Regions from separate parts of the Oerskovia gallyi genome, predicted to be linked through region 1. Evidence: riboswitches for the same ligand, from Rfam matches in the RefSeq annotation. Region 1 holds a riboswitch; each other region holds the start of a gene.
What was found. Region 1 has a riboswitch for S-adenosylmethionine ahead of H9640_RS06955 (hypothetical protein). Riboswitches for the same ligand answer to the same signal wherever they lie in the genome.

Region 1 (4,544 bases):
CGAGGTAGAGGTCGACGACCTCGACGTCGAGCTCCTCGCGCGAGTCCTCGAACGCCTGGAGCGCCGACTCGTACCCCTGGTCGCCGTTGCGGAGCTTGGTCGTCACGAAGATCTCGTCACGTCGCAGGCCGCTTGCCCGCAGCGCCGCACCGACACCGGCCTCGTTGTAGTAGCCGGCCGCGGTGTCGATGTGCCGGTACCCGGCCTCGAGCGCCTGCTCGACGTTCTTCTGCGTCGCGTCGTCGGGCACCTTGAAGACGCCGAGCCCGACCTGCGGGACGGCGACACCGTTGTTGAGGACGACGTCGGGGACCTGCGTGGGGGAGACCATCACCCCTTTCTACCCCGACGCCCGTGGCCCGCACCACCCGTCCCGGCGGCGGCGGACGGGTCGCGAGTGCGTCGCGGCCGGGGCGCAGGCGGACCGCAGGCGGAGAGCCGGCAGGTGACCGGTCGGTGAAGGCCGTGGAGCCGTTGCGAGGACCGTGCGAGAGGGTGTCGCAGACGACTGTGGCGCTGCTCTCATCGGCCGTGCCGGTCGCGACGCGCACCCTGCGCGGGTGGCACGGTGGACTGATGTCCCAGTCCCTGCCTCCGTCCCGCGGCCAGACGCCGGGCGGCTCCGCTCCCGCGCGCCCGCGGAACCGAGCCCTCTGGGTCCTCGCCGTGCTCGTACCACTCCTGGTCGTCGCCGCGGGCGTCACGTTCTACCTGACGCGTGCCGCGGCCGACCCCTCCGGAGAGGCGTCTCCCACGGGTACCCCGTCGCCCACGGCCCCTCCGGCCCCCGCCGAACGGGTCGACCCGCCGCCGGTCCTGGACCCGGCGTCGGTCGAGAACCTCGAGATCCACCAGGAGTCGACCGCGAGCACGGGCGACGCCCGCTCGATCTCGACGGTCTCCGTCCCGGGCGAGCGCTCCCTCTCGCACGCCTTCGGCACGTTCGTCGACGAGACCGAGAAGGCGTACGACGCCGCGGTCGACCCGGCCGGGGTGGGCAACGAGCTCAACGTCGGATGGGACCTGGTGCTCGCGCAGGGAGACGTGCTGGGCGTGCGTGCCACGACGTACTCCTTCACGGGCGGGGCGAACGGCACGACCGGCGCCCAGACGTTCTACACCGACCTCCCGCGCGCGACCACGACGTGGTCCTCGGACCTCTTCACGGCCGACGGCCGCAAGCAGGCCGCGCAGTGGGTCGACGCGGCGCTCGACCAGGCCGGGCTCGGGTTCGAGGAGCCGGTGCCCGCGTCGGAGGACACCTTCCGGGACGTTCGCCTGGGGCCCGACGGCGCCGCGACCCTGGTCTTCTCCCCCGGCCTGGTCTCTGCCCGCTCGGACGGAGAGCTGGCCGTGCGCATCGAGCCCGACGCGACGCGGACGGTCCTGTCCGCGGTCGGGAAGCAGCTCGCGGACACCGCGTCGAGCGGCACCCCGTTCATGGGGATCACGCCGCCGCCCGTCGAGCCCCCCGTGACGACCCCGCCCGTGCCGCCCGCGTCCCCGGGAGCCCCGGACTGCTCGGTGCTCAGGTGCGTGGCCCTGACGTTCGACGACGGACCCGGCAAGCACACGTCGCGCCTGCTCGACACCCTCGCCGAGAAGCAGGCCAAGGCGACGTTCTTCCTCGTCGGCCGGTCCGTCACGTCGCACCCCGACCTGGTCCGCCGCGAGGTCGCCGAAGGGCACGCCATCGGGAACCACACCTGGTCCCACCCGGACCTGTCCAAGCTCGGCACGGACCAGATCACGGACGAGCTGACGTCGACGGCGGACGCGGTCGAGGCCGCGTCAGGCGTCCGACCGACCCTCGTGCGCCCTCCGTACGGCGCGACGAGCGACACTGTGACGAGCGTCCTCTCCCAGCGGAACGAGCCGGCGATCCTGTGGGACGTCGACACCGAGGACTGGAAGAACAAGGACGCGGCCATGACGACCGAACGGGCGCTCGCAGGCGTCCGACCTGGGGCGATCCTCCTGATGCACGACATCCACGCCTCGACCGTCGACGCCGTCCCGGGCATCGTGGACGGTCTGCGGGCTGCCGGCTACACGCTCGTGACGGTGCCCGATTTGCTCGACCCTGACCTGGTTGGCGGACAGGCGTACTTCAATCGTTAGCATCAGGGCTAGCACAGTCGGAGTAACCCCTGTACCGTAGCCGGTGAGATTGCAGTGCCTCGCTTGTCCTTGCGCAACGGCCCCATGCCACCGCGAACCTTGTTACCCAAGAGTTGACGACGAACACCGTGATGTTCGGCTCCAGATCATGGAGCTGTTTGAAACTCTAGAAGGAGATCCCCATGGCATTGGGAACCGTGAAGTGGTTCAACGGCGAAAAGGGCTACGGCTTCATCGCACCTGAGGACGGCAGCGCCGACGTGTTCGCGCACTACTCCGCCATCCAGACGCAGGGCTTCCGCTCGCTCGAGGAGAACCAGCGCGTCGAGTTCGACGTGACGCAGGGCCCCAAGGGCCCGCAGGCGGAGAACATCCGCCCGCTCTGATCTCACTCGCCTCCGGGCGTAGCTGATCATTGAACGAGTGCCCCCGACCGTCTCGGTCGGGGGCACTCGTGCGTCCAGGACCAGGTGCTCCCTGTGCTCGGTCGGTGACGCCGTGGTAGAACTGAGAACGGTCCAGAGGACCAGCGAACCGCCCTCCGGCGTGCTGGTCCGGCAACCGCGCGACGCGCACGGTGCTCCCGGAGGAAGACCCGCCCCCACGACCGTGGGGGAAGAGCGAGGCCCGACGTCGTAGGGCGCCTCCTCGTGCCCCTCACCCGGGGAGCCTCCCGGGTGGGCGTGCGCACGCGGGTGAGCCCCGTCGTCGGGCACGGAGAGAAGGAGCACCATGGCCGAGCGCGTCATGGAACGCCGGGCGACGGTCGTCGCCTGTCCCCCGCCCACCGTGTGCGACCGGTTCGACACGGGGCACCTGCTGCACCCCGTCCACGAGCGCATGCTCCGCAACCGGCCCTGGGGGTGGCGCGAGGGCGTCGTGCTCGCGGTGCGGACGACCAGCGGCGGCACCGAGGTCGTCGTCGAGTACGCGACGGGCGAGGGAGCGTGCCGGGTGTGGCACCACACGAGCCTCGCCCTCGACCCCGGGGTCACCGTGCGGGTGCACGAGCAGTACCACGCGCTCGAGCTCGCGGGACGGGCGCTCAACGTCCGGCTGGTCGGCGGGGTGGGTCCGGCGCCGGAGCCGCCCCACGCTCGCCGCTGAGTGCGTGATCCGGCTGCGACTCGCCGGGCGTCTCGCAGCCGGACCATGCACTCGACGGAACGGGCGGGCCGGGCGCCGCGTTGAACCGGTGAGGGCACCCGCCCTCGACGGTTCGACCAGAAGGACACGCTCATGGGATTCCTCGACCGCCTCCTCGGCCGCACCCCGCAGGACGACAGGCTTCACGGTTCGGCAGACCGTCCCGGTGCGCCCGCCTACGGCACTGCGCCCCCGGCCCCGACCGGCCCCGCGCGCAGCGAGGACGACGTCGCGATCGACCGCTACCGCTACCTGCTGCGCACGGCTCCCCCGGAGGCCGTCGAGCAGGCGCACGCCGAGGCGTTCGAGCGGCTGACGCCCGAGCAGCGTCGACGCGTGCTGACCGAGCTGGGTGAGAACGTGCCGCCCGCCGAGCGCGCTACCTCCGACGACCCGCAGTCGCTCGCCCGCATGGCGACCCGCGCCGAGATGCGCAACCCCGGCACGCTCGAACGGTCGTTCGGCGGCAGGCAGGGCGGGCCGGGCGGGCCGGGCGGGCCGGGCGGGCCGGGCGGGCCGGGCGGGCCGGGCATGGGCTCGATGATCGGCTCGAGCATGCTCGGCACCATCGCGGGCGTCGTGATCGGCTCCGCGGTCGCCAACATGATGTTCGGCCCGATGTTCGGCGACCCCACGGCCGACTTCGCGGGCGACGGCGGCACCTCGGGCGCAGGCGACCCGGGCGCGACCGAGGGCGACCCCGGAGCCGGCGACACGGGCGGCGACGACGCGGGCGGCGGCGACGCGGGCGGCGGCGACTTCACCGAGGCCGGAGGCGGGGGCTTCGGCGACTTCGGCGGTGGGGACTTCGGCGGTGGGGACTTCGGCGGGTTCGGAGACTTCTGAGGACCTCGTCCGCCCGGCCCTCGCTCGGACGGAGCCGACGGTCCGCCGGGCCGAGGCATTGCCCTGGCGCGCGACGCGGTCGACACTGGTGCCCGGCATCACGCCGCTCGTGACCCGCGACCTCGGAGGATCCGATGAACGACCCGTCCAGCCGCCTCGAGCCGGTCGGCACGACCGCCGTCCATCCCGCGGTCGCCCGCTGGGTGGCCCACTCGCCGTACTCCTCGCCCGGGGAGCACGCCCAGCTCCTGCGGGGCGTACCCACCGACCCGGACGCGCTGGGGCAGGTGGCACGCAACGTGATCGCGCACTATCGCGCCGAGGCCGAGTTCATGCCGGCCGAGCGTGCCACGGACGTCGACAGCCGGTGGCTCGCGACGATCCTCGACCTCGACCACTCCCGGCACGGGACCGCGCTCACCGAGCCTCGG
Region 2 (4,544 bases), on a different contig from region 1:
CCACGGCGGCCGTGATGTTGCCCGCGGCGGCCGTCGCGAACAGGCCCGAGAGCCCCGCGACCTGCAGGAGCGGTCGCGGGTCGTCGCTCACGACCCAGCAGCCGTCCACGACCTCGTACCGGGCCTTCGCCCCCTCGCTCACCCAGGTGCGCAGCGCGGAGACGAGCCGGTCGATCTCCTCACCCGTGGTGCCGACCCCGATCGACGCCCGGATCGCCCCCGCCGGGAAGCCCAGCCGCGCCAGGAGCGGGTGCGCGCAGAAGCGGCCGTCGCGCACGCCGATGCCGTGCTCGGCCGACAGGTAGGCCGCGACCAGCCCCGCGTCGGAACCGTCGACCGAGAACGTCACGACCCCCACGGGGTCGACCGCGTCGGCCCAGGCGCGCACGACGCGCACGCCGTCGATCGCCTCCAGGCCCTCGACGAGGCGGGCCCGCAGCTCGGTCTCGTGCGCGACGAGCACGCCGGGCTCGAGGGCCGCGAGCGCGTCGCACGCGGAGGCGAGCGCGACCGCGCCGATCACGTTGGGCGACCCGGCCTCGTGCCGCGCCGGGGCGCTCTGCCACGTGGTGCCGTCGAGCGTCACGTTGCGCACCGCGCCGCCGCCGGCGAGGTAGGGCGTGCCGGTGTCGAGCCAGTCGCGGCGGCCCACGAGCGCGCCCGCACCGAACGGCGCGTACGTCTTGTGCCCAGAGAACGCGACGTAGTCCACGTCGCTCGCGGCGAGCGAGACGCCGCGGTGCGGGACGAGCTGTGCGCCGTCGAGCAGGACGCGCGCGCCGGCGTCGTGCGCCGCGGCCACGACCTCGGCGAGGGGCAGCGACTCGCCCGTGACGTTCGAGGCCCCCGTGATCGCGACGAGCGCGTACGGGAAGCGCGAGAGCTCGGCGCGCAGGCCCGACAGGGTCTCGGCGACGGTCGCACCGCCGACCAGGACCGTGGCGCCCCCCGTGCGCTGCCAGGGCAGGAGGTTCGCGTGGTGCTCGACGTCGAGGACGAGCACCCGCCCCGGCGAGCCGTCGGCCTGGGCCGGGACGCAGCCCGCGAGGAGGTTGAGGGAGTCCGTGGTGTTGCGCGTGACGATCGTGACGTCGTCCTCGCGCGCCCCCACGAACGCGCCGATGGTCTGACGCGCAGCCTCGTAGAGGGCCGTCGACACCTGGGAGAGGTAGCCCGCGCCGCGGTGCACGCTCGCGTACAGCGGCAGGACCTCGGTGACCCGGTCGGCCACGACCTGGAGCGCCGGTGCCGAGGCCGCGACGTCGAGGTTCGCGTACGGGACGCTGCGCCCGTCGACGAGGGGGACCAGGGTGTCGCTGCCCACGACGGGCAGCACGGCACACGAGGTAGGGGCTTCGATGACTGCATGTGCGCTCATGGCACGTCCTCCGGTGGTCGTCGGAGTTCGCCGTGCCGGCCCCTCCGCGCTTGCCCCCCTCCTGATAGAGAGGGACCTGGTCGTCACCCGGGGCACCCCACCGCGGAGGAGGGTTGCCGGCCAGCAAACCGGGGTTTTGCGCTGGCACTCATGACCTGGTGTCCAGGATGGTCGAGGCGCGCGGAGCGTGTCAACCGGTGGGCACAGCGTCTCGGATGATGAGCAGAGGCAACCTGTCAGGTGGGCAGATCCGGCGAATCGGACGCCGTCGCGAGACTCTCGACCCGCTGCGCGTCGGAGCGGTACATGGCCGCGTGCTCCCGGAAGTCGTCGCGTCCGGTCGCGGCCGCACGCTCGTCCGTGAACGCCGCGAGCTCGTCGAGCCGCGCGACCACGACGGTCAGGACCTCCCGGCGCGAGTACGGCATCCCGTACGCGCGGACCAGGGCGTCGAGGCGCGCCAACGGGTCCAGCCGCCCGACGACGTCGCTCCCCTCCGACTCCCCCGCGTCCGCCACGAGGGGCGCGAGCCGGTAGCCGAGGTAGGCCAGGTCCCAGATCCGGGGGCCGGGGCTCGCGGTGTCGAAGTCGATGAGCCCGACCACGGCCCCGTCACGGAAGACCAGGTTGTACGGGGCGACGTCGTTGTGGCACACGACCTCGGCAGGCTCGTGCGGTGCGGTCTGCCAGGTGGGGGCCGCCGGCGGAGCGTCGGGGACAAGGGCGGCGGCGCCTGTGTCGAGGAACCCGACGCTCGCGTCGTGCACGCGCCGCAGCAGCGCGCCCGCGTCCCGGAGCACCGACTCGTCCCAGACCCACGGTGGCAGCGGGTAGTTCCCGACGTCACCGGGGAGGAACGACAGCACCTCGCGCCCCTGCTCGTCCGTCCCGAGCGGCTCGGGCACCTCGGCGACGCCCTGTGCGCGCAGGTGCCGCAGGAGCGCCTGGACCGTGGGCGTCCAGGGCCCTGCGGTGCGGCGGACGGTGTCGCCTCGCCGCACCACGGTCGTCGAGTTCCCACCGGCCAGGGGCTCCTCGGCCTGGTCGGGCGCGCGGTCGGGTTCGGGGAGGTGGCTCATGCGCAGAACCTAGCCCGACCACCCTGCGAGACACCTGTTCTTTTCCGTGGTCACGGTGGCGTACGATCCGACGCAACCATCCAGAGCGGCTGAGTGACTTGGCACGATGACGCCGCAGCAACCCCCCGGTGACGGGCGAGGGTGCTACCGCCACGACCGATGGAGGATCACCATGAGTGCCCCCGACCGCGCGACCGCTGCCCCGGTCCCCGACGCCCGTCCCGCCGACGGGTACGCCGGCGACATCACGCCCCAGCAGGCGTGGACCCTTCTCCAGAACGACCCGAGCGCCGTCCTCGTGGACGTCCGCACCGACGCCGAGTGGCGCTTCGTCGGGGTCCCCGACCTGTCCTCGACGGGCCGCGAGCCCGTCCTGACCCAGTGGGTCGACGTCGCGGGCCGCCCGAACCCGGCGTTCGTCGCGGAGCTCACCGCGGCCGGGCTGAGCCCTGAGCGTCCGGTCGTCTTCCTGTGCCGCTCGGGAGCCCGCTCGATCGGCGCGGCCAAGGCCGCGACCGCCGCGGGGCTGGGTCCCGCGTACAACGTCCTCGAGGGTTTCGAGGGAGCGCTCGACGGCGCCGGTCACCGTGGTTCCGACGGCTGGCGCGCCGCGGGCCTCCCCTGGACGCAGTCGTGAGCGCCGCGACCGGGGACGGCGTGCTCCGCATCCCCGCCGGCATCCCGGGCGGCTCGGGTCGTGGCCCCCTCCCCCGTTCGGTCCGTCCCGACACGCTCGCGGTGCGCGGCGGCCACGCCCGCACCAACTTCGAGGAGACGAGCGAGGCGCTCTTCCTCACGCAGGGCTACGTGTACGGGAGCGCCGCGGAGGCCGAGGCCGCGTTCACGGGCGAGGTCGACCGCTTCATCTACTCGCGCTACGGCAACCCGACGGTGCACACGTTCGAGGAGCGGCTGCGCCTCATCGAGGGCGCCGAGGCCTGCTACGCGACCGCGTCGGGCATGTCCGCGGTCTTCACCTCGCTCGCGGCGCTGGTCGGTGCCGGGTCGCGCATCGTCGCGGCCCGCGCGCTGTTCGGCTCGTCGCTCGTGATCTTCGACGAGATCTTCGCCAAGTGGGGCGTGCGCACCGACTACGTCGACGGTCACGTGCTCTCGCAGTGGGAGGAGGCGCTGTCGACCCCCGCGGACGTCGTCTTCTTCGAGACCCCGTCCAACCCCATGCAGGACGTGATCGACGTGCGCCGCGTGAGCGAGCTCGCGCACGCCGCGGGTGCCGTCGTCGTGCTCGACAACGTGTTCGCCACCCCCGTCCTGCAGAAGCCGCTCGAGCTCGGCGCCGACGTCGTCGTGTACTCGGCGACCAAGCACATCGACGGGCAGGGCCGCGTGCTGGGCGGCGCGATCCTGGGTTCCGAGGAGTACGTCAAGGGACCCGTCCAGACCTTCATCCGCAACACGGGCCCCTCTCTCAGCGCGTTCAACGCCTGGGTCCTGGTCAAGGGGCTCGAGACGCTGTCGGTGCGCGTCAAGGCGCAGAACGCCTCGGCCCTCCAGGTCGCGACCGCGCTGGAGGAGCTGCCCGGCGTCACGGCCGTGCGCTACCCGTTCCTCGCCTCGCACCCGCAGGTCGAGCTCGCCAAGGCCCAGCAGAGCGGGGGCGGGACGGTCGTGACGTTCAACCTCGACGTGCCGGGCGCCGACGACCCGGGCACCGACCCCGAGCTCCTCAAGAAGCGCACGTTCCAGTTCCTCGACGCGCTGCGGGTCGTGGACATCTCCAACAACCTGGGTGACGCCAAGTCGCTCATCACGCACCCCGCGACCACGACGCACCGCAAGCTGGGGCCGGACGGGCGTGCCGCCGTCGGGATCGCGGAGACGACCGTGCGCCTGTCGATCGGCCTCGAGGACCCGCTCGACCTGATCGAGGACGTCGAGCAGGCGCTGCGCCGCTGACCGTCCGGCCGGGTGCGGAGTACGTGTCGTGAAACCTGCCCGACGACGACACGTACTCCGCACCCAGCGGCCGCGCAGGAATACCCCGGCCGTATCCCGGGGTTGCACCAGGCGATGACTACCTCGCCGCGCCTCTCCGTCCTCGACCTCGTCCCCGTCCGCTCGGGACA
Region 3 (4,544 bases), on a different contig from region 1:
ACGTAGGGCTCGGCCAGGGTCTGGCGCAGGCTGCGCGAGAGGACCTGCGCGAACGCCGCGCTCGCGGGGATCGCGAGCGTGCACGCCGGCAGGACGAGGCTCTCGAACCCCTCGTTGCCCATGGCGGGGAACAGCCGCAGCTCGAACGAGAACCACTGGAGCAGGAGCAGCCCCACCCAGAACGTCGGCAACGAGATGCCCAGGGCCGGCAGCGACGCGAGCGCGTGCCGGAGCCAGCGGGCGCGCGGGAAGGTGCTCGCGAGCGCGAGCGCGGCTCCGCCGACGAGCGCGAGCCCGAGGGCCAGGGCCGTGAGCTGGAGCGTGGGCGGCAGCGCCTCGGCCAGGAGCTTGGTGGCGGGCGCCCCCGAGGAGAACGAGCGCCCGAAGTCCAGGTGCAGCGCTCCCCACAGGCCGTGCGCGTACTGGACCAGGACGGGGCGGTCGAGCCCTTGCTCGGCACGCAGGCGCGCGACGAGCTCGGGGTCCGAGAGGTCGCCGTCGGCTCCGGCCGCCTTGATCGAGGCCGCGTCGCTCGGCAGGACGTAGAGCAGGAAGAAGGAGATCGTGAAGGCCGCCCACAGGACGAAGCCTCCCTGCCCCAGGCGGCGGGCGATGTACCGGCCCATGGTCGGCTCCTCTCGGGTGGTGACGTGCGGATGGTGACGCGGGTCGTGACGCGCAGGTGGTCGGATCGGTGGCGGGAGCGCCGGCCCGGCGGGACGCTCGCGACGCGTCCCGCCGAGCCGCTGCTCAGTCCTGCTGGACCCAGGCGCCGTAGAAGTCGAGGCGGGTCGACGCCTCGAAGCCCAGGCCGTGGACAGTGTCGGCCGCCGCGATCGTCGTCGAGAGCTCGTAGACCGGGATCGCATGCCCCTGCTGGACCAGGAGACGCGCAGCCTGGGTCACGAGCTCCTGCCGCTCGGCCGGGTCCGTCGACGCGGCCGAGCGGTCGAGCAGGTCGTCGACCTCCTCGGGTGCCCGCTTGTTGATGTTGCGCGCGTTGGCCGAGAAGATCGTGCGCAGCACGTCGGGGTCCGAGCGCGTCAGGTTGTAGTAGTCGAAGTCGAAGTCCCCGGACTTCTTGAGCTCGGTGGACTCGGCGACCGTGACCTGCTTGAGCTGGAGGTCCACGCCGATCTTCGCGAGCTGCTGCTGGACGAGCTCGAGCGGCTCGGCCACCTGCCAGAACGTGACCGTGGTGGACAGCCGCTGACCGTCCTTGACCCGCACACCGTCGGCGCCCTCGACCCAGCCGGCGTCGTCGAGGAGCGCCTCCGCACCGTCCGGGTCGTACGCGAGGTCGTCCGAGACATCGGCCCACAGCGGGGTCGAGTGCGACAGCACGCTCGTCGCAGGCTCGTCCTGCGGGGTCAGCAGGGTCGCGGCGATCTCCTCGCGGTCGATGCCCTTGCTGATCGCCTGCCGCACCGCCGGGTCGGCGGCGAGCGGTCGCGACTCGTTGGGGAAGAGGTTGAAGACGACGCCCGGGTTCGCCCGGTACGCGAGCCAGAAGCCGTTGCCGTCGAACTGCGGCAGGTCGACCGTGCTGATGGCCGCGGTCGCGTCGATCTGGCCCGAGAGCAGGCTGCCGGTACGCACGCTGGCCTCGGGCACGAACTTCACGGTCACGGTGTCGAGGTACGCCTCCCCGGTGTGGTCGTCGGCCCCGGAGGCCCAGTCGTAGCCGGCGACCTTCTCGAGCACGACCTCCTGGTCGAACGTGTAGGACCTCACCGCGAACGGCCCGGAGCCCACGAACTTCCCGGCGCACCGGTCCTCGACGCTGAGCGCGGCGGAAGCGGGCGAGAGCAGTCCGAGCGAGAACGTCGAGGACGCCTGGAGGAACTGCGCGCTGGGTGCCGAGAAGTCGACCCGCACGGTGCGGGGGTCCACGACCGTGGTTCCCTCGTACCCGACGAGGTAGGCAGAGCCGAGCGAGGCCGCCGCGCCGAGCTCGACGATCTTGTCGAAGTTCGTCTTGACGGCGGCCGCGTCGATCGGCGTGCCGTCGGCGAACGTCGGCCCCTCCCGGAGCGTGAACGTGAAGCTCGTGGCGTCCGCGTCGACCTCCCAGCTCTCCGCGAGCCACGGCAGGATCTCTCCCGTGTCCGGGTCCTGCGCGGTGAGCGAGGCCACGGTCTGGCGGGCCGAGGCGATCGCGTCGTTGTTCCCGACCTGCTGGGGGTCGATGCAGTGCGAGTCGACCGTGACCGCGAAGGTGAGGTTGCCGCCCGGGACGGGCTCCGCCGTCGGGCCGGGGGACGCGCCGTCCGCGGTGCTGCCGCCACCGGAGCCGCACGCCCCGAGCAGGAGCGCCGTCGCGGCGAGGGAGGCCGCGACGAGCGCGCGGCGAGACGGGGCCGTGCGGCCGCCGGGGCCCGAGGGCCAGGTCGAGAGGGACATGCGAGCAGTGCTCCTTCGGTCGTGCGCGCCGTCGGTCCGGCACGGCCGGGGCGCTGAGGGGTCGCCGACGGACCGTGGGTGCGTCGGATCGACGCCGGGCTCACGGTGAGCGGCGGTGGGGGCCGTCAGGGGACGGCGAGGGTGGGACGGGATGTCGGCCGCACGTCAGGAGCGGCGAGGGGTCAGCCGCGTGTCAGCGACAACAGAGCACGAGGGTCCCCGCGTCGAGGCAGCGGACACCCCTGCCGTCGAGCCCCTGTTGCGTTCCGAGTGCGCGCATCGCCCGTTCCTCCGTGTGCTTACCGCGCCCGACGGGTCGCGGTCAGGTACCACCCGGAGCACCCCGTCACGTCGAAGGGTTGCTGGCCAGCGAGCCGGGTCTTGGCGCTGGCGCTCTTCACCTGGCGCACAGGAAAGCCGCCCGAGGCCACCGAGTCAAGGGGTGAGCAGACCGTCCCACACCGTGAGACGACTCAGGACGCCTTGCGCTTGCGCCCCACGAGCACGAGGTCGTCGCGGTGCACGATCTCGCGGTCGTACCCCTCGCCGAGCTTGTCGCGCAGCTCGTGCGTCGAACGGCCGAGCAGGTCCGGGATGTCGCTCGAGTCGAACGCGACGAGGCCGCGCGCGATCACGCGCCCGTCGGGGGCGACGAGCTCGACGGGGTCGCCCGCGTCGAAGTCTCCCGTGACGCCGACCACGCCTGCGGGCAGCAGCGACGCGCGTCCGCCCAGCACCGCGGCGACCGCTCCCTCGTCGAGCTCGAGTCGTCCGCGCGTGCGGGCCGCGTGCGCGAGCCACAGGCGCCGGCGCGTGGTGCGCTTGCCCGTCACGGCGAACCAGGTCCCCACCTCGTGCCCCGCGAGCGCGCCCTCGGCGTGCGCGGCCTTGGTCAGGACGACCGGGATGCCCGAGCCCGTCGCGATGCGCACCGACTCGAGCTTGGTGAGCATGCCGCCGGTCCCGATCGAGCTGCCCCGGCCCGTGACCTCGATGCCTTCGAGGTCGAGCGCGGACCGGACCTCGCGGATGCGCTGCGTGCCCGGGCGCGAGGGCGGGCCGTCGTACAGGCCGTCGACGTCGGTCAGCAGGACCATCGCGTCGGCGCGCACCAGGTGCGAGACCAGGGCCGCGAGACGGTCGTTGTCCCCGAAGCGGATCTCGTCGGTCGCGACCGCGTCGTTCTCGTTGACGACCGGCACGATGCCCAGGTCCAGGAGCCGCTCGAGCGAGCGCTGCGCGTTGCGGTAGTGCCCGCGGCGGATGGTGTCCTCGGCCGTGAGGAGCACCTGGCCCACGCGGATGCCGTACTCGGCGAACGCCTGGGCGTAGCGGGCGACCAGGAGCCCCTGCCCCACCGAGGCCGCGGCCTGGGCCGTCGCGAGGTCGCGCGGTCGCGCGCTCAGGCCCAGCGGACCGATCCCCGCGGCGATCGCCCCCGACGTCACGAGCACGACCTGCCCGCCCGCCGCGTGGCGGGCCGCGATCACGTCGACGAGCGCGTGCAGGGCCGGGACGCTGAGGTGCCCGTCCGGTCCGGTGAGGGACGAGGAGCCGATCTTGACGACGACCCGGTGGGCCGTGGCGACCTGGGAGCGTGCGGAGAGCGCATTCACGGGCTCATCATCCCGCGCCGGGCGCTCGGACGGGGCGCCGTTTCACCGTGTGACACCTCACGGTGGGACGGCGTGGGCGGCATGCCGCCGGCCCGGGCACGACGACGACGCTCCCCCTGGGCGCCCGTGCCGCCCGGGCGCGGGGTCGAGACCCCCGGGGACGCCGCAGGGCGGGCACGACCCGAGGGGCCGTACCCGCCCTGCGGGCGGACGTGCACGGTCGACGACGCTCGTCGACCCGCGCGGGAGGTCAGTCCTGGTCGGGGTCCGTCCAGTGGCCGGACTCGCGCTCGGTCCAGAGCTCGGCGCGGGCCTCGGCCTTGGCGTCCATGCGCTCGGTGTACTCGCGGCGCTTGTCGGTACGCGTGGGGCGCGAGGTGTCCTCGAGGCGGAGGTCGGAGCCGCGGGGGCCGCCGAGGTGCTCGGCGCCCGTGATGAGCGTGGGCTCCCAGTCGAACACGACCGCGTTCTTGTCGGAGCCGATGCGCACCTCGTCGCCCGCGACGGCGCCGGCCTTGAAGAGCT
Region 4 (4,544 bases), on a different contig from region 1:
CCCTCGTTCTTCTCGCCCCCGGAGCTGGAGCAACCGGCCGCGAACATCGTCACACCGGTCACCAGGGCAACCGCCGTGAGCAGGCGCTTGCGCGCCACGCTTCGAATCATCATTGGTCCTTTCGAGTCGTCAACGCGTCGTCACGCTGATCGGCCGCTCGCCACCGTGCGAGCTCGTGGCAGGAACACTAACGAATCCCGGACGGGGTTCCGACCAATACAACAGGAAAGTTACCTAAATGAAATCTCGCCGACTCCGGAGCACCCCGGAACCGCTAGATCCTGCGGATTCGAGCCGAGGCGCCCCACCGACGATCGGTGCGCAGTGCACAACGGAACCGTCCTGCGGGGACGCTCGTCGGTCGGGTGGCCGCCGTGGGAACGCTCCGACGACGACCTCTCCCAGCGCCCTCCTGAGTGGTGGCCCTAGAGGCGCGCGAGAGCCTCGTCGACCGCGTCCCGCGCCGCGCGGGCGACAGCCGGGTCGGTGACCTCGTAGCCGGCCCCGCCCCCGCCGCCGGGGCCGCCGTCGTCGGACAGCGTGCGCTTGGCCGAGAGGTGGACCGCGTCCACCCCCGCGTCGACGAGCGCGGCGACGTCCTGCGGGCGCACTCCACCGCCCGCCTGGACCTGCACGCGCCCCGCGGAGTGGCGCGCCATCTCCCGCAGCCGGTCGACCCCGTCGATGCTGCTCGGAGCGCCGCCCGAGGTCAGGACGCGGGAGACGCCCAGGCCCGCAAGGAGGTCGAGCGCCGCCGTCACGTCCTCGACGACGTCGATCGCCCGGTGGAACGTCACCTCGCGCCCGTCCGCCGCCTCGACGAGAGCGCGCACCGCGTCGGAGTCGACGAGCCCGTCGGCGGTGAGCGCACCGATCACGACCCCGGACGCCCCCGCGACCACCGCCGCGCGCACGTCGCGCACCTGCACGTCGACCTCTGCCGCAGTGAACACGAAGCCGCCCGGGCGCGGCCGGATCAGGGGGTGCACCTCGACGGGCGCGGCGTCCCCCGCCACCTCGAGGGCCGCAGCGACCGCCGCCTCGACGAGCCCGATGCTCGGCGTCAGCCCGCCCGTCGCCCCGAGCGCCGCGCACAGCTCGACGCGCTGGGCGCCGACCTCCGCCGCGACCCGCACGCCGTCGGTGTCCTGGACTGCGATCTCGAGGGCGACCTCGCGTGCCATGTGGGGATGCTCCTTGGGTCAGGGGTCGGCACGCCGCAGCGCACCCGGTGTCAGCGGTCAGCGTAGACCCGACGGGACCGCGCGCGCTCTGCCGTCAGGGGCCGCTCCCCTCGCCACGGCGTCGAGCCCCCGGAACGCCGACGGGAGCGGCGTCCTGCGCACGCCGTGAGGCGCACGGAGGACGACGCTCCCGTCGGTCGGTAGGGCCCCAAGGGCTCAGGTCGGTCAGATGACGCCCAGCGAGATCATCGCGTCGGCGACCTTGGTGAAGCCCGCGATGTTCGCACCCAGGACGTAGTTGCCCGGCGTCCCGTACTCGTCGGCGGTCTCCTCGCAGCGCGCGTGGATGCCCGCCATGATGTGCGCGAGGCGCTCCTCGGTGTACTCGAACGTCCACGCGTCGCGCGAGGCGTTCTGCTGCATCTCGAGGGCCGAGGTCGCGACGCCGCCGGCGTTCGCGGCCTTGCCGGGTGCGAACAGCACGCCGGCGTCCTGCAGGAGCGCGACGGCGCCCGGGGTCGTGGGCATGTTGGCGCCCTCCGCGACCGCGAGGACGCCGTTCGCGACGAGCTGCTTGGCGTCCTGCTCGGTCAGCTCGTTCTGGGTGGCGCACGGCAGCGCGACCGTCGCGGGGACGTCCCAGATGCTGCCGCCCGTCACGAGGCGCGCGCCGGGGCGGCGCTCGACGTAGTCGGCCACGCGCCCGCGCTCGACCTCCTTGATCTGGCGGAGCAGGTCGACGTCCACGCCTGCCTCGTCCACCACGTAGCCCGAGGAGTCGGAGAAGGACACGACGTTCGCACCGAGCTGCTGGGCCTTCTGGATCGCGTAGGTCGCGACGTTCCCCGATCCGGAGACGACGACGCGCTGGCCGTCGAAGCTCTGGCCCTTGGTACGCAGCATGTGGTCCGCGAAGAACACCGTGCCGTAGCCCGTGGCCTCGGTCCGCACGAGCGACCCGCCCCAGCTGATGCCCTTGCCCGTGAGGACGCCGGACTCGTAGCGGTTCGTGATGCGCTTGTACTGGCCGAACAGGTAGCCGATCTCGCGGCCTCCCACGCCGATGTCCCCCGCGGGGACGTCGGTGTACTCGCCGATGTGGCGGTAGAGCTCGGTCATGAAGGACTGGCAGAAGCGCATGACCTCGCCGTCGGACTTGCCGCGCGGGTCGAAGTCAGAGCCGCCCTTGCCGCCGCCGATGGGCATGCCCGTGAGGGAGTTCTTGAAGATCTGCTCGAACCCGAGGAACTTGACGATTCCCAGGTACACCGACGGGTGGAAGCGCAGACCGCCCTTGAACGGGCCGAGGGCCGAGTTGAACTCGACGCGGAAGCCGCGGTTGATCTGGACGTGGTTCTGGTCGTCGACCCACGGCACGCGGAAGATGATCTGGCGCTCGGGCTCGCAGATGCGCTCGAGCACGGCCGCGTCGACGTACTGGGGGTTCTTCTGGAGCACCGGCCCGAGCGAGTCGAAGACCTCGCGAACCGCCTGGTGGAACTCGACCTCACCAGGGTTGCGGGCGAGGACCTCGTCGAAGACGGACTGCAGACGACTATCCATGGAGTGCTCCTCGGCAGGGCGGGCTTTGAACCGCACCAGGTTACGTACTCGTAAACAGCGCCGTACTCCCGTCCCACTCTGGGAGACGCCGGGCTCACGACCTGGGACGTTGCTCGTGCCCGGGGCAACGGTCCGGTCTCCCTGCGTCGGTCGACACCGTGTGACGTGCCAGAGCACGCAGCACGAAACCTCCGTCCACCCCGTGAGAATTCTCGACCGGATCGGTGCAGAAAGCCCCCCACGGGTCTATACCCCTGTCCAGAGGTCACGAGCACCAGCGCGAAGCCCCGGCTCGCTGGTCAGCAACCCCTTCACGACGGGGTGCTCCGGGAGATGACCCGGCCGCGCCGGCACGACGCGGCAAGCGTGCAGCACGACGACAGTGAGGAAGCGATGACCCAGCACCCTGCAGCCCCCCGCCCCACGCAGACCGACCACCCGCGACCGGCCCTGGTCACCCTGGTCGGCAACCCCCGTCCCGGTTCGCGGACCCTGGCCGCCGCCCGGACGGTCGCGGCCCGGGTCGCCGACCACCTGGGCCTGGCCGCGGCCGACGTGAACGGGCCTGACGTGAACGGGCCCGACCAGGCCACGATCGACCTCGCCGAGATCGCGACCGAGATCCTCGCCCCCGAGCACCCGCGCGCCGACGCCGCGCGGGAGACCGCCGCGGGCGCCGCGGTCCTGGTCGTCGCGACGCCCGTCTACAAGGGCTCGTACACCGGCCTCCTCAAGGCGTTCCTCGACCTCTACGGCCCGGACGGGCTGGCCAGCGTCGTGGCCGTCCCGGTCGTGGTGTCGGGCAACCCCGCGCACGCTCTCGCGGGCGAGGTGCACCTGCGCCCGCTCCTCGTCGAGCTCGGCGCGACGGTCCCCGCACGCACGCTGACCCTCCTGGACTCCCGGCTGGGCGAGGCCGACCTCACGAGCGCCGTCGACGCCTGGCTCGGCCACGCGGGAGGTCCCCTGCTGCGGGCGGCGGGCGACGCCGTCGGGCAGGAGACCACCCACGCGACCGCCCCCGAGCTCGCCGAGGTGACCCGATGACCGCCGAACCCACGACCCGCTCCGACGTCGCGCGCCTCGCCGGGCTCGAGGCCCTGCTCCACGAGCAGGACGAGCCGCAGCTCAGCGCCGACGCCTACAAGGCGGTGTTCCGGCAGCACCCCGCGGGCGTCGCGGTGATCGCGCTCGAGCACGAGGGCCGGCCCGTGGGCTTCACGGCGACGTCGGTCATCTCGGTCTCGGCCGCGCCGCCGCTGCTCGCGTTCTCGCTCGCGTCGACGTCGTCGTCGTGGCCCGCGATCTCCGCGGCCCGCACGGTCACGGTCAACTTCCTCAGCGCCGACCAGGACGACGTGTCCGCGCGGTTCGCGACGAGCGGGATCGACCGCTTCGCAGCCGGCGGGTGGGCTCCTCTCGCGTCCGGGGAGCCCGTGATCGACGGCGCGCTGTCCTGGGTGCGCGGCCGCATCATCCAGCGCACGCCCGTGGGCGACAGCTACCTGGTCTCGCTGCGCGCGCTCGCGTCGGGGACCCGGGCGGACGCCACGCCGCTCGTCTACCACGACCGGTCCTACCACCGGATCGGGGACCACTCGGCCCTCTGAGGCCCACGATCTGGGTGAGGGGCCCGACGGCGGAGCGCGCCGCCGTCGGGCCCCTCACCCGTGCCGCCTGGCTACCAGGTCCACCCGCGCGCGCTGAGCTCGAGCTCCTCGCGCAGCCGCTCGTCCTCGTCGCTGCGCAGGCCCGCGCGCAGCGGGTCGGCCACGACGTCGAGGCCGCTGAGCCGGC

Region 2: linked by a shared signal. The riboswitch ahead of H9640_RS17055 (rhodanese-like domain-containing protein) and the one ahead of H9640_RS06955 (hypothetical protein) in region 1 are both predicted to bind S-adenosylmethionine.
Region 3: linked by a shared signal. The riboswitch ahead of H9640_RS01175 (ABC transporter substrate-binding protein) and the one ahead of H9640_RS06955 (hypothetical protein) in region 1 are both predicted to bind S-adenosylmethionine.
Region 4: linked by a shared signal. The riboswitch ahead of H9640_RS16840 (NADPH-dependent FMN reductase) and the one ahead of H9640_RS06955 (hypothetical protein) in region 1 are both predicted to bind S-adenosylmethionine.

Annotation. Positions count from the first base shown of each region.
Region 1 covers NZ_JACSQE010000004.1:265,497-270,040, forward strand. Annotated here, with positions in the region: gene H9640_RS06940 (aldo/keto reductase) at 1-331, opposite strand, end outside; gene H9640_RS06945 (polysaccharide deacetylase family protein) at 577-2,121, shown strand; gene H9640_RS06950 (cold-shock protein) at 2,304-2,507, shown strand; SAM riboswitch class IV at 2,637-2,748, shown strand; gene H9640_RS06955 (hypothetical protein) at 2,854-3,228, shown strand; gene H9640_RS06960 (hypothetical protein) at 3,361-4,113, shown strand; gene H9640_RS06965 (transglutaminase-like domain-containing protein) at 4,248-4,544, shown strand, end outside.
Region 2 covers NZ_JACSQE010000015.1:90,394-94,937, forward strand. Annotated here, with positions in the region: gene H9640_RS17045 (aminotransferase class V-fold PLP-dependent enzyme) at 1-1,378, opposite strand, end outside; SAM riboswitch class IV at 1,420-1,534, opposite strand; gene H9640_RS17050 (phosphotransferase enzyme family protein) at 1,615-2,457, opposite strand; SAM riboswitch class I at 2,531-2,623, shown strand; gene H9640_RS17055 (rhodanese-like domain-containing protein) at 2,630-3,094, shown strand; gene H9640_RS17060 (O-succinylhomoserine sulfhydrylase) at 3,115-4,374, shown strand; gene H9640_RS17065 (LLM class flavin-dependent oxidoreductase) at 4,489-4,544, shown strand, end outside.
Region 3 covers NZ_JACSQE010000001.1:260,615-265,158, reverse strand. Annotated here, with positions in the region: gene H9640_RS01180 (ABC transporter permease) at 1-626, opposite strand, end outside; gene H9640_RS01175 (ABC transporter substrate-binding protein) at 751-2,403, opposite strand; SAM riboswitch class IV at 2,694-2,805, opposite strand; gene proB (glutamate 5-kinase) at 2,877-4,019, opposite strand; gene obgE (GTPase ObgE) at 4,270-4,544, opposite strand, start outside.
Region 4 covers NZ_JACSQE010000015.1:40,868-45,411, forward strand. Annotated here, with positions in the region: gene H9640_RS16825 (ABC transporter substrate-binding protein) at 1-110, opposite strand, end outside; gene H9640_RS16830 (copper homeostasis protein CutC) at 426-1,184, opposite strand; gene gdhA (NADP-specific glutamate dehydrogenase) at 1,410-2,747, opposite strand; SAM riboswitch class IV at 3,011-3,120, shown strand; gene H9640_RS16840 (NADPH-dependent FMN reductase) at 3,141-3,794, shown strand; gene H9640_RS16845 (flavin reductase family protein) at 3,791-4,357, shown strand; gene H9640_RS16850 (hypothetical protein) at 4,429-4,544, opposite strand, start outside.